2 regions of the Lysinibacillus sp. GW247-5R2A genome follow, and region 1 is predicted to be linked to the other one. Evidence: riboswitches for the same ligand, from Rfam matches in the RefSeq annotation. Region 1 holds a riboswitch; the other holds the start of a gene.
The links. Region 1 has a riboswitch for cyclic di-AMP ahead of AC07YC_RS01995 (hypothetical protein). Riboswitches for the same ligand answer to the same signal wherever they lie in the genome.
Positions count from the first base shown of each region.

Region 2: linked by a shared signal. The riboswitch ahead of AC07YC_RS17825 (APC family permease) and the one ahead of AC07YC_RS01995 (hypothetical protein) in region 1 are both predicted to bind cyclic di-AMP.

Region 1 covers NZ_JBWKZL010000001.1:399,116-406,514, reverse strand. Annotated here, with positions in the region: gene AC07YC_RS02015 (PspA/IM30 family protein) at 1-552, opposite strand, end outside; gene AC07YC_RS02010 (lmo0954 family membrane protein) at 568-924, opposite strand; gene sirA (sporulation inhibitor of replication protein SirA) at 1,267-1,692, shown strand; gene AC07YC_RS02000 (YneF family protein) at 1,792-2,010, shown strand; gene AC07YC_RS01995 (hypothetical protein) at 2,107-2,373, opposite strand; cyclic di-AMP (ydaO/yuaA leader) riboswitch at 2,397-2,543, opposite strand; gene AC07YC_RS01990 (S-ribosylhomocysteine lyase) at 2,816-3,286, shown strand; gene AC07YC_RS01985 (alpha/beta hydrolase) at 3,336-4,307, opposite strand; gene AC07YC_RS01980 (acetyl-CoA C-acetyltransferase) at 4,514-5,698, shown strand; gene AC07YC_RS01975 (YqkE family protein) at 5,721-5,984, shown strand; gene AC07YC_RS01970 (GNAT family N-acetyltransferase) at 6,142-6,645, shown strand; gene AC07YC_RS01965 (VanZ family protein) at 6,670-7,149, opposite strand; gene AC07YC_RS01960 (aldo/keto reductase) at 7,146-7,399, opposite strand, start outside.
Region 2 covers NZ_JBWKZL010000012.1:9,792-17,190, reverse strand. Annotated here, with positions in the region: gene AC07YC_RS17825 (APC family permease) at 1-1,575, opposite strand, end outside; cyclic di-AMP (ydaO/yuaA leader) riboswitch at 1,695-1,844, opposite strand; gene AC07YC_RS17820 (PepSY domain-containing protein) at 2,058-2,585, opposite strand; gene AC07YC_RS17815 (PepSY domain-containing protein) at 2,679-3,344, opposite strand; gene AC07YC_RS17810 (sensor histidine kinase) at 3,341-4,636, opposite strand; gene AC07YC_RS17805 (response regulator transcription factor) at 4,633-5,322, opposite strand; gene AC07YC_RS17800 (Nramp family divalent metal transporter) at 5,536-6,801, shown strand; gene AC07YC_RS17795 (ABC transporter permease) at 7,319-7,399, opposite strand, start outside.

The sequences.
Region 1 (7,399 bases):
ATGATCTTTGTCAATTTGATAAGCCAATTTATCAATATAAGCTTCCAAATCTTCAAAATTGGTTTTATTGTTTTTGGCAATCATACCATCCATTTGATGATGGGCACGAGTAACGTTTTCTTTGCCCATTAACTGTAATTGACGAACTTTCATGTCTTTAATTTTATGTTTCATTGTTTCAAATTTACGCTCTAGCTCAAAATATTCACGTGTACTTGCTTCGATACTCGCCTGTAACGTATGATTACGGGCAGTGTAAGCTGTCACTTCATCTGTTGCAAAATCAATTAAATCTTGCTCGCCACTAGTTTGCGCTAATGTCAGTTGAGATTCACGTTTAGCAAGTAAATCTGCATTTTGTTGATATTCTTGCTCAAGCTTTTCTTTTAATTGTCCTTGACGTTCTAATAATTTACCGGTTTCTTCTGTTTGTTTTTCAGCTTCACGGATGTACTGGTTTAACATAGCAATTGGATTTTTTTGTTCCTTCTTATCAAATAGCTGATGTAAGTCTGCCTCTACTGTATATCTAAAACGTTGAAATAAATTCATATTCATTCTCTCCTTTTATTTTGTTAAATTTGACCATTCTTTTTCGAAGTTTGTAAATGGATCTTCTTCTTTTTTACTTTCAATTGTTGGGATTTTTACATCTTCGCCATTCCATTTTTTATAAATGACATAGACTATTGCGATTGCTGCAAGACCAATCATTGCAGGAATGTTTGATACTGCTGATAGGATACCGATTAGACCAACCGCGAACCAAAAGATTTTACCGAAATTAGACTTGCTCCCCATGTAAAAATGCATCCCTAGTGCTACAAATAATCCGGAGAATAGTAAGCCTGCCAATGGTCCGATTAAGGCTAGTGCAACACATGCTGCGATAACGCCTCCAGTTAATAAAAGAAATTTTCTCATTTGTTTTAGCTCCTTTCGTTTGTACCTTTATGTTACCTATTTACAAGATTGTCTAAAACGGACTCGAAATTGATTTTCTACTAGGTCTTGAGGCTGAGAACTATCTAGGCTGCAACAAAAGTGGGTTTTTGGCGTACACAATGAGTGCATCTTGCTTGTTTTCATTGAAAAATAGCAGTTCATTTTAAGTGCTAATTATCATCTGCCATAAAGTAATTTTTAGATCCTAAACTAGAAGCTTTTCGACAAAAATAGAAGATGAAACCTTCCTCCGTTTGACAAATTAACAAGATGGGATGAGCTATACTTATGGAAAATAAACTGAGCGAAGGAGGATTTCTGGTGAGAACCTATTCCATATATAAGATAAAAGAAGAGCATTTAACGTTTATTTTTGGCAGAGAGCGAAAGTTGTTAGAGATGATGCAAGGCTGTGAAGACGCCAATGAGAAATCCTTAAAAGAGCTTGCGTATATATGTGAATCCGTTCGATTTGATGAAATAGCAGCAATGTTGGAGCATCAACTTGATTCCAAATATGCACATTTAGAAAGAGCTCGTAATGCTTTGTTTTTAGAACATCCGATAAAAGGAAAAATGGCTATTTATTTAGTGGATCGCAAGATTTGTGTTTATTGTGAAGGTTCACGAATGCTAGATTTAGATTTATTTCAAATGCTTGCCAAGATGAGTGAACGATTCATTGCTTTCAATAAACAAGATAATGAATGTGGGTGGTTGAAACCTATGAAGTATACAATGCACTAGGAAATTTCACTACAATATATAGAAACATGCTATCATTTGGTGTATAATGGAGCGTGGAGAGTTTTTTCTCGGTATATTGTAGTGGAGGAGGTTGGTTGTATGCCTACATGGGGCTGGATTATTATCGTAATTATCGCATTAGCAGCGGGAGCGGCACTTGGTTTCTATTTCGCTCGTCAAGCTATGATGAAATATTTAAAAGAAAACCCACCTATTAATGAGCAAATGATTCGTATGATGATGGCACAAATGGGTCGTACGCCGTCTGAAAAGCAAGTACGTCAAATGATGGCACAAATGAATAAATTCCAAAAATAATTGGGATTTTTAAGGAGCAGCTGGTTAAGGTAACTGGTTGCTTTTTTCATGGACTCATAATAAAAGGGGATGTCTCAAAATGGTTGAGACATCCCCTTATTTATAGTGATGAGAAGCGTTCAGCCAGTTAATTGCACTATGTACAACAACTGCTACACCTAATGGTAGAACACCCTCATCTAAAATAATATGTGGATTATGAAGTGGATAGTTTTGATTTCCTAAACTGTTTGATCCAGCCCACATAAACATCGTTGTTACACGCTGGCTAGTATAAGAGAAATCTTCTGTTCCAGCTAAAGGTTCTTCGTCTATCTGTAAGTTTTCCTCACCAAAGTCATTGTGATCGACTTGAAATGACACTTTTTCGATGTTACAAGCCCCATTTTCCATCTCATATAACGCTTACGAGGTTAGCTGTCCGATTCGGCCCTTTGAGTAGCCCTACCTAAAAAGGATTTACTCCTTGGATATTCTACTGATCCGTAAATATTTGGTTCCCCCGTCTCCACTGGTTTCAGCGATTTAGAAATTTGAAACTAATTATGATATTACAAGCCATCTATATGGAAGTAAATCCAGAAAAATTCTTTAACAAAAGGCTGTAAAAAATTTTTCACAAAGAATTTTCTTATATTAGTAAGATGTGTAGCAGTCTTTTAGAAACAAGAATGAAAAAAATTTAACTCTAATCGTTTGAAATATTCTATGAAAACATAAAAAAACTAGCAATTTAAAATATTCCCACTAATTTTGGGAAAACTAGCTATAATAAATAGTATTCATAGAAAAGGAGCTGTTAAATATGGAACGCGAAAAGACAAATGTCGAAAGCTTTGATCTAGATCATACAAAAGTAAAAGCCCCGTATGTTCGGTTAGCGGGAGTTAAAGCAGGGAGAAACGGCGATGAAGTGTACAAATATGATATTCGCTTGAAGCAACCTAATAAAGAGAATATGGAAATGCCAGCTTTGCATTCCTTAGAGCATTTATCTGCGGATATCATTCGTAATTATTCTGACCATATCGTTGATTTCAGTCCAATGGGTTGCCAAACAGGCTTCTATGTATCCCTTATTAATCATCAAGATTATGAGGACCTTTTAACTATTTTAGAAAAAACATTTACTGATGTGACGAAGGCGACAGCAGTCCCTGCATGTAATGAGGTACAATGTGGATGGGCTGCGAGTCATAGCTTAGAAGGAGCACAAGCATTAGCGAGGGAATTTTTAGCGAAACGAGAAGAATGGCATATTGTTTTTGAAGAATAAATATGGAAAAAACCTTGCGGGAATAATATAAGCAAGGTTTTTATTTGCGTTAAAAATGGAATGGGATGACATTGGAGGAGGAGGAATCACGATTTATTTTTTGGTAAATAAAACTTTCTAAAAAATCATGAATTAAATCTTCGTATTCATCCATATTTTCATTAAAGGATTGGGCATGTGCCCCAGTATCAAAAAGCTTTAATTTTTTTGGACCTACTTTTTTATTGTAAAGATCTAGTGACATGGACGCTGGAATAAATGAATCAGGGATACTATGGATAAAAAGTACAGGTTTTTCAATATGGGTCACTGCTTCGGCGGGGGTCACACTTTTGAAGGAGTAGCCGTCCCGGAGGCGGACAAAGAAATCGGCAAAACGGATGGGAATGATAGAGCCATATTTAAATTCAGTTTTGGCAATTTGCTTGAGCAACATGGAAAAATCGGAGAATGCACAATCAGATATATAAAAATCAGCACCATCTTCAACCGTACCTGCATAAAGTAGCATTGTTGCTGCACCCATAGATTCTCCATGAATACCTAGTATTGCATCTTCACCAATCATGGCTTTCACTGTATTGACTACAGCATCAAGGTCATTTTTTTCATAGTGGCCATAGCTGGTTGTTTTGCCACCAGATTCGCCATGACGGCGATGGTCAAAGATGACCGAATTATAGCCAAGCCTTTCAAATAGCCGAGCGTATTTAACGGAATTTATTTTATTTTCGGTAACGCCGTGACATATGATAATCGTATTATTGGTTTGCAAAGGCTGAAGCATAATTCCTCGAATCGAATAACCATTAGGAGAATCAATATTTAATTCGCATTTCAAATTTTTATTGTACCAAGCCTCATCAAAGCGCTTGGCTGTCGTTTCACGTTCACGAACAAATTCAGGATCTTTTTGTTGAATATACATTAATTTATTGGAAAGCGCGAAGCCGAACAGACCAGTAGCTGCTGCGGCAAGCGTTGTTGTAATACCAGAGAATAAAAGCATCTTCTTTTTCATCATAAAACACCTCCACATGCTGTTTCTTATTTGTAATGTTCCCAACTAAGATTGTTTAAAACACGTCAACATTTTACAATAACTTTGGCAAAACTGCGATTATTTCTATTATCGAAAATCGTCAAAATATTTGTTAAAATATACGTATCTGCTAGTAGCATATGCAGCAGTGTTGATTTTTGAACGGGGAAAAGGGGAGAATGGACATGATAAATGAGGTAGTAATCGTGAGTGCTGTACGAACAGCTATAGGCTCATTTCAGGGGACATTAAAAGACGTACCAGCTGTAACTTTAGGTAGCATTGTTATTAAGGACGCCTTAGCGCGTGCAGGAATAGCAGGGGAACAAGTCGATGAGGTCATTATGGGGAATGTGTTATCGGCTGGTCTTGGACAAAATCCAGCTCGTCAGGCAGCGATAAAGGCTGGCTTACCACATGAGGTATCAGCATTAACAATTAATAAAGTATGTGGATCAGGCTTAAAGGCTGTACATTTAGCAACGCAAGCTATTTTGGCAGGTGATGCTGATATTATCGTGGCTGGTGGCTTTGAAAATATGAGCCAGGCACCTTATGTTTTAAAAAATGCGCGTGAAGGCTTCCGAATGGGCGATCAAAAGGTAGTGGATACTATGATCACTGATGGTCTATGGTGTGCTTTTAATGATTATCATATGGGAATGACAGCTGAAAATTTATGTGATATGTATGAAATTTCAAGAGAAGAACAGGATGCTTTTGCAGCTCGTTCTCAGCAACGCGCAGAGGCAGCAATTGCAGCAGGCAAGTTTGAAAATGAAATCGTCGCTGTAGAGATTCCACAGCGTAAGGGAGAGCCTATTGTTTTCGCCAGGGATGAATTTCCACGTGCAGGTGTAACAGAGGAATCACTAGGTAAGCTACGTCCCGCATTTAAAAAAGATGGCTCCGTAACAGCGGCGAATGCTTCAGGCATTAACGATGGGGCAGCGGCAGTTGTTGTGATGTCGAAGAAAAAGGCACAAGAGCTTGGTATTCAACCAATGGCGATTATTTCAGCCAATGCAAGCGCAGGAGTAGATCCTGCAATTATGGGAACTGGTCCCGTTAAAGCAGTCCAAAAAGCACTGGCAAAGGCAGCAGCAACATTAGATGAAATAGATGTAATTGAAGCAAATGAAGCATTTGCAGCACAATCAATTGCAGTTGATCGTGAATTACGCTTTAATCATGATAAACTAAATGTCAACGGGGGCGCGATTGCGCTTGGTCATCCGATTGGTGCAAGTGGTGCTCGTATTTTGGTCACACTCTTACATGAGATGGAAAAGCGTGATGCGAAAATGGGCTTAGCTACATTATGTATCGGTGGTGGTCAAGGGGTAGCTACTGTAGTAAAGCGTCCTTGATGTCTATAAGAAGGTGAATGAAATGGGAAAGAAACGAAAACAACAACAAACAAGCAATAGCATGACAGCAAGCTTGCCAAAGCAGGAGGCAGTCACATTAGCAGACCAGCTAGGTGGCGATGTGTTAGCTAAATTAAAAGCGGCAAAGCAAGATTTAACCGTGAAAGAACAGGCCGCAGAAGAAGAGCGCCAAGCAAAACTTGCTTTTGAACGTAAGCAACGAGAAAAAAATAAATCGTTTGAAGAATTATTAAACGAGTATGGCGATAAAGGCACGAAATATTAATAAGGAAGCAGTGAAATCACGCATGTGGGTTCACTGTTTTTGGAACAAAAAAAGTCGGTATTCTATAAGTAACAAATCATGATGTGGGAGACGCTGCCAATAACATATACCTTATTATAGTTTAGTAAATAGATTAAATTATGATAGGAGAACAATGATGTTTGAATTATATTCTAATAGATTAAGATTAATTCCTTTAAATGCTAAGTATTTACAATTGCTAATAGAGCATGAGAATGATTTAGCAATTGAATTCTCTTTACATAAGCTAGAGGGGATTATTGATGATGAGCTAAAACAGGCATTGGACTATAGACGCTCCAAAGTTTTGGAAGATGAAGAAAATTATATTTGGCATACGAATTGGTTGATTGTATGTAAAGAACAGAATTGTGCTGTTGGAGGCATTATGCTAAAAGGGATGCCAAATGAGAGGCAGGAAGTGGTGATTGGTTATTATACCTTTTCTAGTTTTCAAGGACGGGGTTATATGACAGAAACCATTATAACAATGATAAACTGGCTACATCATCAACCAAATGTTCAGTATATTATTGCAGATACAGAAAAAGATAATTTCGCTTCCCATCGAGTTTTAGAAAAGGCAGGGGCTACCTTATATAAAGAAACTGAGTCTCTTTATTATTGGAGATTCCTATAAGGATTATAGAGGTAAGACAAAAGGCTAGTATTGTGCCTTTTGTCTTTTATTTTTCAACAATTTCCTGAAGACCACAACGACACCAACAAAAATAATGGCTCCAGCTGTATCAACAAGCACATCTTGGCCGCTCATTGTACGACCTGGTGTAAAGCTTTGACGAAATTCATCAAGCATAGCAATAAAAGCCGTTCCAGCAATAGCAATAGTCGCTGCAAAACGGCGTCTTCCCCATGCAAAGTACAAACCGAGCGCAATGCATCCAAAACCGATAAAATGTGTTAGTTTACGAATTAAAAATTCAACAAATGGAAAATAACCACGTTCTTCAACTGATACGACAGTGTCCCAATAAGGGATTTTTAAAACGGATAGTTGTTTTTCAAAAGGTTTATTAGCTAATAAATCTTTAAGCTCTGGTAAAATACTTTGTTGTTCGTAAGTCATGCTCGAGGAAATGATAAGCACAACTAGACAGATGATGAAGATGAACCACTTTTTCATCGATGTTCTACATATTGTTCATTTTTTGTTAACGTATTTGCTGCTTCAAAATGGGTTATAGCAGCCATATTTTCATAGGCAGAGAGGGTCTGTGCTAGTTGCTCCTGTGAGCTTGCTCCAATCACTGTAGAAGCGATTGCAGACTCTTTTAAATTAAAGGCTAGTGCCAATGCATGTAAATCATTATACTGCGAAGCTAAGTTTGTTAATGTTGTTGTTAACTCTTCTGAAGAATAGTTGTTAAAACCGT
Region 2 (7,399 bases), on a different contig from region 1:
TGGTTGCCAAGCCTGCCACTTTTCTTCGAAGGCTTTTGCATCCGCTTGATCGAAAGCCACATAAAAGGCAATAATTTTATCAACCTTTAGTGATTTCGCATAATGAAGGGAATTTTCAACCACCTTCGTTATACCAGCTACTGGTACGATGAATACATTTCCTTCAATAGTAGCGACTTCCTCCTTATTCAATCTCAGCTGTTCTCCAACGGCCTGATAATGAAGCTTGATCCGATGAAATACAAAAATGATAATTGGTAAAAAGACAAACACTGGCCATACCTGAGGCAACTTCGTTACAAAAAACATCATCGCTACAATAAACGAAATGGCTGCACCAATTGTGTTGATCGTAAATTTCGCCATCCAGCCAGTAGGTTTTTCACGCCACCATTTTCGCATCATTCCCGTTTGCGCTAATGTAAACGGAATAAATACCCCAACAGCATAGAGTGGAATCAAATGCTCTGTTGCCCCATCAAATAAGATGATTAAAACAATGGCTGCTAGCCCTAGCATCATAATGCCATTAGAATACCCTAGGCGGTCCCCACGCATTTGAAATATTCTCGGAATAAAACCGTCTTTTGATAAATTGACAGCAAGTAGCGGAAATGCTGAATACCCCGTATTTGCTGCAAGTACCAAAATCATCGCAGTTGTACCCTGTACTATATAATAAAAGAAATTTCGACCAACACTTGCTTCTGCTAGTTGGGAAACGACTGTCGCTTCCGAAGTTGGCGCAATTCCGTAAAAATAAGCTAAACTAACAATACCGATAAATAAAACCGCTAAGATTCCGCCCATTGCTAACAATGTTTTAGCAGCATTATTAGGAGCAGGATTTCTAAAATTAGGGATCGCATTCGATATAGCTTCTACCCCTGTTAAAGCTGAGCTCCCTGACGCAAATGCCTTTAATAAGATAAATAAACTAATCCCTGCGACGGGTGTACCTATCTTTGGATGCAGCTCTGCTGGCACCTGACCTGTTGCAACATTATAGAGCCCCATCCCAATCAACACTAACATAACGACTACAAACAGGTAGACTGGGTATGCCAAAACAGAGGCGGACTCTGTTACACCACGTAAGTTCAAGACCGTTAAAAAAATCACAAAGATAATAGCAATTGGTACATTGTATGGGTGCAGGCTTGGAAATGCCGATGTAATTGCATCTGTCCCTGCTGATACACTTACCGCTACCGTTAAAATATAATCAACGAGCAATGAGCCACCTGCTACAAGACCCGCGTTCACACCTAAATTTTCCCTAGATACTACATAAGCGCCGCCCCCGTGCGGATAGGCGAAAATAACCTGACGATATGATAAAGTCAATGCCACCAATAGGACAACAACCCCTGCCGCAATCGGTAAAGAATACCAAAACGCTAATGTTCCCACAGTCATCAGGACTATTAAAATTTGTTCCGGTCCATAGGCTACGGAAGACAAAGCATCGGACGATAATATGGCCAATGCCTTTGTTTTACTAAGCTTTTGTTCCCCTAACGCATCGGATCTTAATGGTTTGCCGATTACATAACGTTTAAATGAGGATTTCATCAATAAACACCTTCTAGTTTCTTAGATTGTGTTTCGCCTTCCTAAATGAGATCAAAAAACGCCTACAAGTCATCACTAAATAAGACTTGTAGACGCTCATCTGTCTGCCAAGCTCCAACTTTTCTGCTCTTAACGCTTACGAGGTTAGCTGTCGGATTCGGGCCTGAGTAGCCCTACCCTTCAAAAGAAGAGATTCACCCCAAGGATTGCTTGTGCACTCCGTCTAAAATGGGTCCCCCGCGTCTAGTTTGCTTCAGCGATTTAGAAATTTGAAACTTTAATAATGATGTCATATTACGCCTGTCGATTAAAAAAGTAAAGAAGAAAATTTTTATTTTTTACAAGTGAAATACATAGACTTTTTTAAATACATTGTTAAGTTCCATGGTAGACATTAATTTACCCACGAATACCTAATTTAAAGGCATTTTACAACAAAAAAACCTTAAAAGTATGCTCTACTTTTAAGGCAATAACTAATATTAATCTTCCATATCTTGTTCAAAATCAACAACTTCTCCTGTAATCGAATCAACATCAACATCATATTCATATTGTCCATTTTTTATCTCGATTTCATAAATGCCATCATCTAATTTAATTTTTGTGACTGTACCCTTTGCTTTTGTTAGAGCCGCTTCAATAGCCTTTTCTTTACTTATAAGGTTAGTAGCCGTATTAGCGTTATCCTCGTTCACCCATTCAATATCATCGTCATCTTGACGCTCTTTCTTCTGCTTAAGTAATTTTCCAGTATAGGCATCGAATTTTAAATCATATTCTTCTTTATCAGCATGAACCTCTACCTCATATACAGAGCGGTAGCGATTTTGATCTAGTTCAATATCTGCTACTGTCCCATCCACTACTGCTAATGCTTTCTTTTCGATTTCTTGCATGGATAGGATCTTTTTTTCTTGTGCACTTCCTGATAATAAAGTTGTTGAACCAATTGCCGCTCCAACACCAAGAGTCACCACTAATGCAGGAATCATCATTATTTTTTTCATGTCCATCTCTCCTTTGTTTTATCTGCTTTTAGCTTACCAAGCAAAGATGATAGAACTATAAGAGGAACATTAGAATTTCATGAGAAAACTCGTTTAATCGTCCCATGAAACAGAAAGGACCTTTCCAGATACAGCATGAATTTGGAACGTGGCTTCTTCATGCTCTGTTTCAATTTCAACTAAATAATAACCGCCCTCCGCCGTATCTTCAAAATCTACAGAATCCACTTTCCCGGTTAATTGTTGCAGCGCTATATCAGTAGCTTGCTGTTGGGTAATAATATGGGGGGGTTCAGGCTGATTTAATGGTTCTATATCTTTTTCAGATAACACTTCACCTGAATAGCCATCTACTGTTATATCTTTTTGCTTATGTTCCTTTTCAACACGTGCGGTATAAATGGTTTCCGTGAGCATGACGCTTTCTACCTCACCATATTTTTCTTTCACCATTTTTCTTATTTGATCTTCTGTTAACAATAATTTACTTTGCCCTTTTTGCAACGTTAGATCAGAAACCTGCTGTGTTGTAGCATCAAGCATGGCTGTATAGTTCAAATTCTCACGTGTAAATTGTATTTCAAATGAATTTCCACGCTTTTTCACTTCTAAAACTTGACCCTTATAAATAGCTTCGATATGGCGTATGGCCTCCTCTTCACTGAGAGGCTCCTTTTGAAAATAGCGATTTTGAATAAACCAAAGCACTCCGCTACAAAGAAGGACAATCACAATAAGTATTAATGTCCACTTTTTCATTGCTGCCCCTCCTTTGGTATACACAAGGTAAAACTTGAACCTTCTCCAACTGTACTTTCCACATCTATGACGATGCCCAATTGTCCCGCAAGTTCATGTGCAATCGCAAGCCCTAAGCCAGAACCGCCTGTTTTACGATTACGATCCTCTGTGACACGGTAAAAACGCTCAAATAAATGCGGAACATGCTCTGCAGGAATACCGACGCCAAAATCCTGAATCGTCATTCGTACATGCGTAGTAGTTTCAGCTACGGAAATATGAACATCATCCTCACTATATTTCCTAGCATTATCAAGCAAAATAAAGAGTAATTGCTTCAAAATTTTTTCATCACTGTCGATAAATTGTGGTGCTTCTGCATCGACTATAAAATTCCGATGGTATGCTTGCTGCATTTGTGCAGCCACTTTATTAAGGAAGGGAGCCAGCTCTAGCTGTTCAATATGAATATCCATATGCTCATTATTTTTGGCTAGCTCTAATAATTGCAATACCATTTCATGCATACGAGAAGATTCATTTGCAATAGCCTGTAGCGATTCCTGCGCTACTTCACGATTGTCAAAGCCTCTTCGCAAGAGCAACTTTGCATAGCTTTCAATGACAGTAATGGGCGTCTTTAATTCGTGAGAAGCATTTGAAACGAATTCCTGTTGCTTTTGATAGTGCTGTTCAAGCTTCTCCATCATCATATTAAACGTTCGATTAATTTTTGCTAATTCATCCCCACCTTTAGCTGGGATGTCCATCTTTTCATATTTCCCCGTCGATGCACTTTTGCGCATTGTCGCATTTAAGCGTTCTAGTGGTAACAAAATTAGGCGACCGAGTGCCAAGCTCGCTAAAAAGATTGGAATGGTGGCAATAATGGACACAACGATCAAAATAGCCTTTAATAAATCCAGTGTACTTTCTACTTCCTCCATGGATTGCTGTAAGGTGATGTCCACAATTGTCCCATCCATCCAAATAGTAGGCATTGTATAGGTAATGGAAGTAACATCTGGCATGTCTAGAGTGGCCTGAACCTTCGTCTTTAAATTTTCTCCATCATAAACATAGATAGCACCATCAGCTGGCATATATGCTCTTAATACTTGCTGTAGGTTGGATTGTGCATTTAACTGGCTTAATGTTGAGCTTAAATCATTCGCTCGTGTATGAAGTTGGCTATATTCCGTATTATAGGCAAATTTCTCGTATAAAAAGTAAATTCCACTATTAGTTGCCACTAAAATTACTAGCATTAATAAAGTGGTAAGTAGATGAATTTTTGTTTTAAGCTTCATGATTTATTTTCCTTCAGCACATAACCTACACCGCGAACTGTTTGAATAATGGGTGTTACATTAGCAATTTCAAGCTTTTGGCGCACATAACGAATATAGACATCCACAACATTTGTATCTCCGTAGTAATCAAAGCCCCATACAGTCTCTAGTATTTGTTCCCTTGTGAGCACCTGCTTAGGATGCTTCATTAGATATAACAATAAATCATATTCTCTAGGAGTCAGTTGGATCTCCTTACCATAATAAATAACTTCTCTTGTCTGCTCATCGATCGATAACTGTCCAAACGAAACACCAACCTTTGTTGGACTAGCCTTTTGAGAAAACCGTAGTGCATTCCGGATACGGGCCAGTAATTCTTCAATTTCAAAGGGCTTTGTCACATAATCATTAGCTCCTAAATCCAATCCCTTTACCTTATCCTCCACCTCACTTTTGGCAGTCAGCATAATAACTGGGGTCTGTGATTCTGTAGCGCGAATACGCTTTAGCACATCTATGCCACTCATTTCGGGTAACATAATATCCAGTAAGATTAAATCCCATTGCTGCTCACGATATTGCAATAAACCATCTGCTCCTGTATGGGCCATCACCGCTTCATAGCCCTCAAACTGAAGCTCTAACTGGAGCACTCTCGCAATATTTTCTTCATCTTCTATAATTAAAATTCGATTGCTCATGTCGAATCAGTCCTTCACCTTTTCTTTCATCGTAAACGATACAGGTAAGGAAAGTCTAATTAGAAATTGATGAGAAATGTGCATACTTATTTTTTTAAAATTTTAAGCAAAGTGCTTCCCTTTTTCTAATCCTAGCGTTAGAATACTATTATCTTATTTTCCCCTAGGAAACTTTATTTCACGAACGATACTTTTTGAAACGAGGGAACAAATATGGTATACAAGCAAGTCACAAAATCGTCTGCTGAGGCGGTTTTAGATGGAGATATAAAAGGTTGGCGACGGTTTTTACCTTTTCTTGGGCCTGCATTCATTGCAGCGGTCGCCTATATTGATCCTGGCAATTTTGCCACAAATATTACAGCTGGCTCTCAATATGGTTACTTACTCCTTTGGGTAATAGCCTTTTCTAATTTAATGGCGGTGCTCATCCAATCCTTATCTGCCAAACTTGGTATTGCGACAGGAAAAAATTTACCTGAGGTGGCACGTGAACATTTTTCTAAAAAGACATCTATATTTCTTTGGATTCAGGCTGAATTAGTCATTATTGCTACCGACCTTGCTGAATTTATCGGGGCCGCATTAGGGCTTTATTTGTTATTTAATATCCCTATGCTTCCAGCAGCTATCATCACAGCAGTCGGATCATTTGCTATTCTAGAGCTTCAAAGAAGAGGGTTCAGAGCCTTCGAGGCAGGCATTTCTGGCATGGTTTTAATTGTCGTATTAGCATTTGCCTTCCAAACATTTTTAGCACAGCCAGAATGGGGCGAAGTAGCGTTTGGTATGTTCACGCCTCAATTTGAAGGGGTGGACTCATTACTATTAGCAACAGGTATTTTAGGTGCGACCGTCATGCCGCATGCTATTTACTTACATTCTTCTTTAACACAAAGTCGTATTATCGGTCGTAATGAAGAAGAAAAAAGACGAATTTTCCGTTTTGAATTTATTGATATTATCATCGCTATGATCATTGCTGGAGCCATCAATATGAGTATGCTCATTATCGCGGCAGCAGTATTTCACACACAGGGGATTGTAGTAGAGGATTTAGATGTTGCCTATAACGGCCTAAAGGATGCTCTCGGCCCAATGGCTGCCATTTCCTTTGGTCTTGGTTTACTAATTGCTGGTTTAGCTAGCTCCTCTGTAGGGACCTTAGCAGGTGACGTAGTCATGCAAGGCTTTATTCAACGAAAAATACCACTTTATTTACGGAGAGCCATTACAATGGTGCCTCCGTTAGCGATTATTGCATCCGGTGTAAATGCAACCCATGCGCTCGTTCTTAGTCAGGTTGTGTTATCTTTCGGTATTGCATTCGCCCTCGTCCCTCTCGTTATGTTTACAAGCAAACGAGACATTATGGGTGGTTTAGTGAACCACCGTATTACTACTATTTTAGGCTGGTTTGTAGTTGTCATCGTTGTGGCATTAAATATTTACTTACTAGGTGAAACAATATTTGGGTAAAATAGTGAATTAATAGACTAAAAGGCATCGAGAAGAAAAATCTCGATGCCTTTTTGTTGATAATCTAAAGGTGATAATTATAGACAAATTTACTACCATTGAGTCCTACATGATCCAGTGCTCTAGTAGGTTAGCTAAAGTAGTGCAGAAGTTACGGCTAATTTCCTCATTGAAATCACCTTTAAATAAATATAAGATTGATAAACATATATTTCCTTTTTTGCTTTTTTAAATACCCATACTTATTATGATTGTATTAATAGTTATACAATGCCATTATGCCAAAAAAGGAAATCTGTTATTAACTATTTTATTGGCCATTTCCTTTTCTACTTTAATTAAATTTCTATTATGGGATTCAAATTACTTATTTTTATTGCTATACGTTAATTTCTTTTTATATTTAATAAGTTTAGTTACCTATTTTACAAGACCAACTATGTGAGTGTTACAAACGATCGAATTGCTATCATCATCGTTCGATATCAACATAACTTATGAGTACCTGGCTCTTTCATTAAACATCAACCTTCTCGATATTGCGGATAGCTAGATAGGCAATACTAATACCTATAATTGCTAACGTTATTGGAATAAT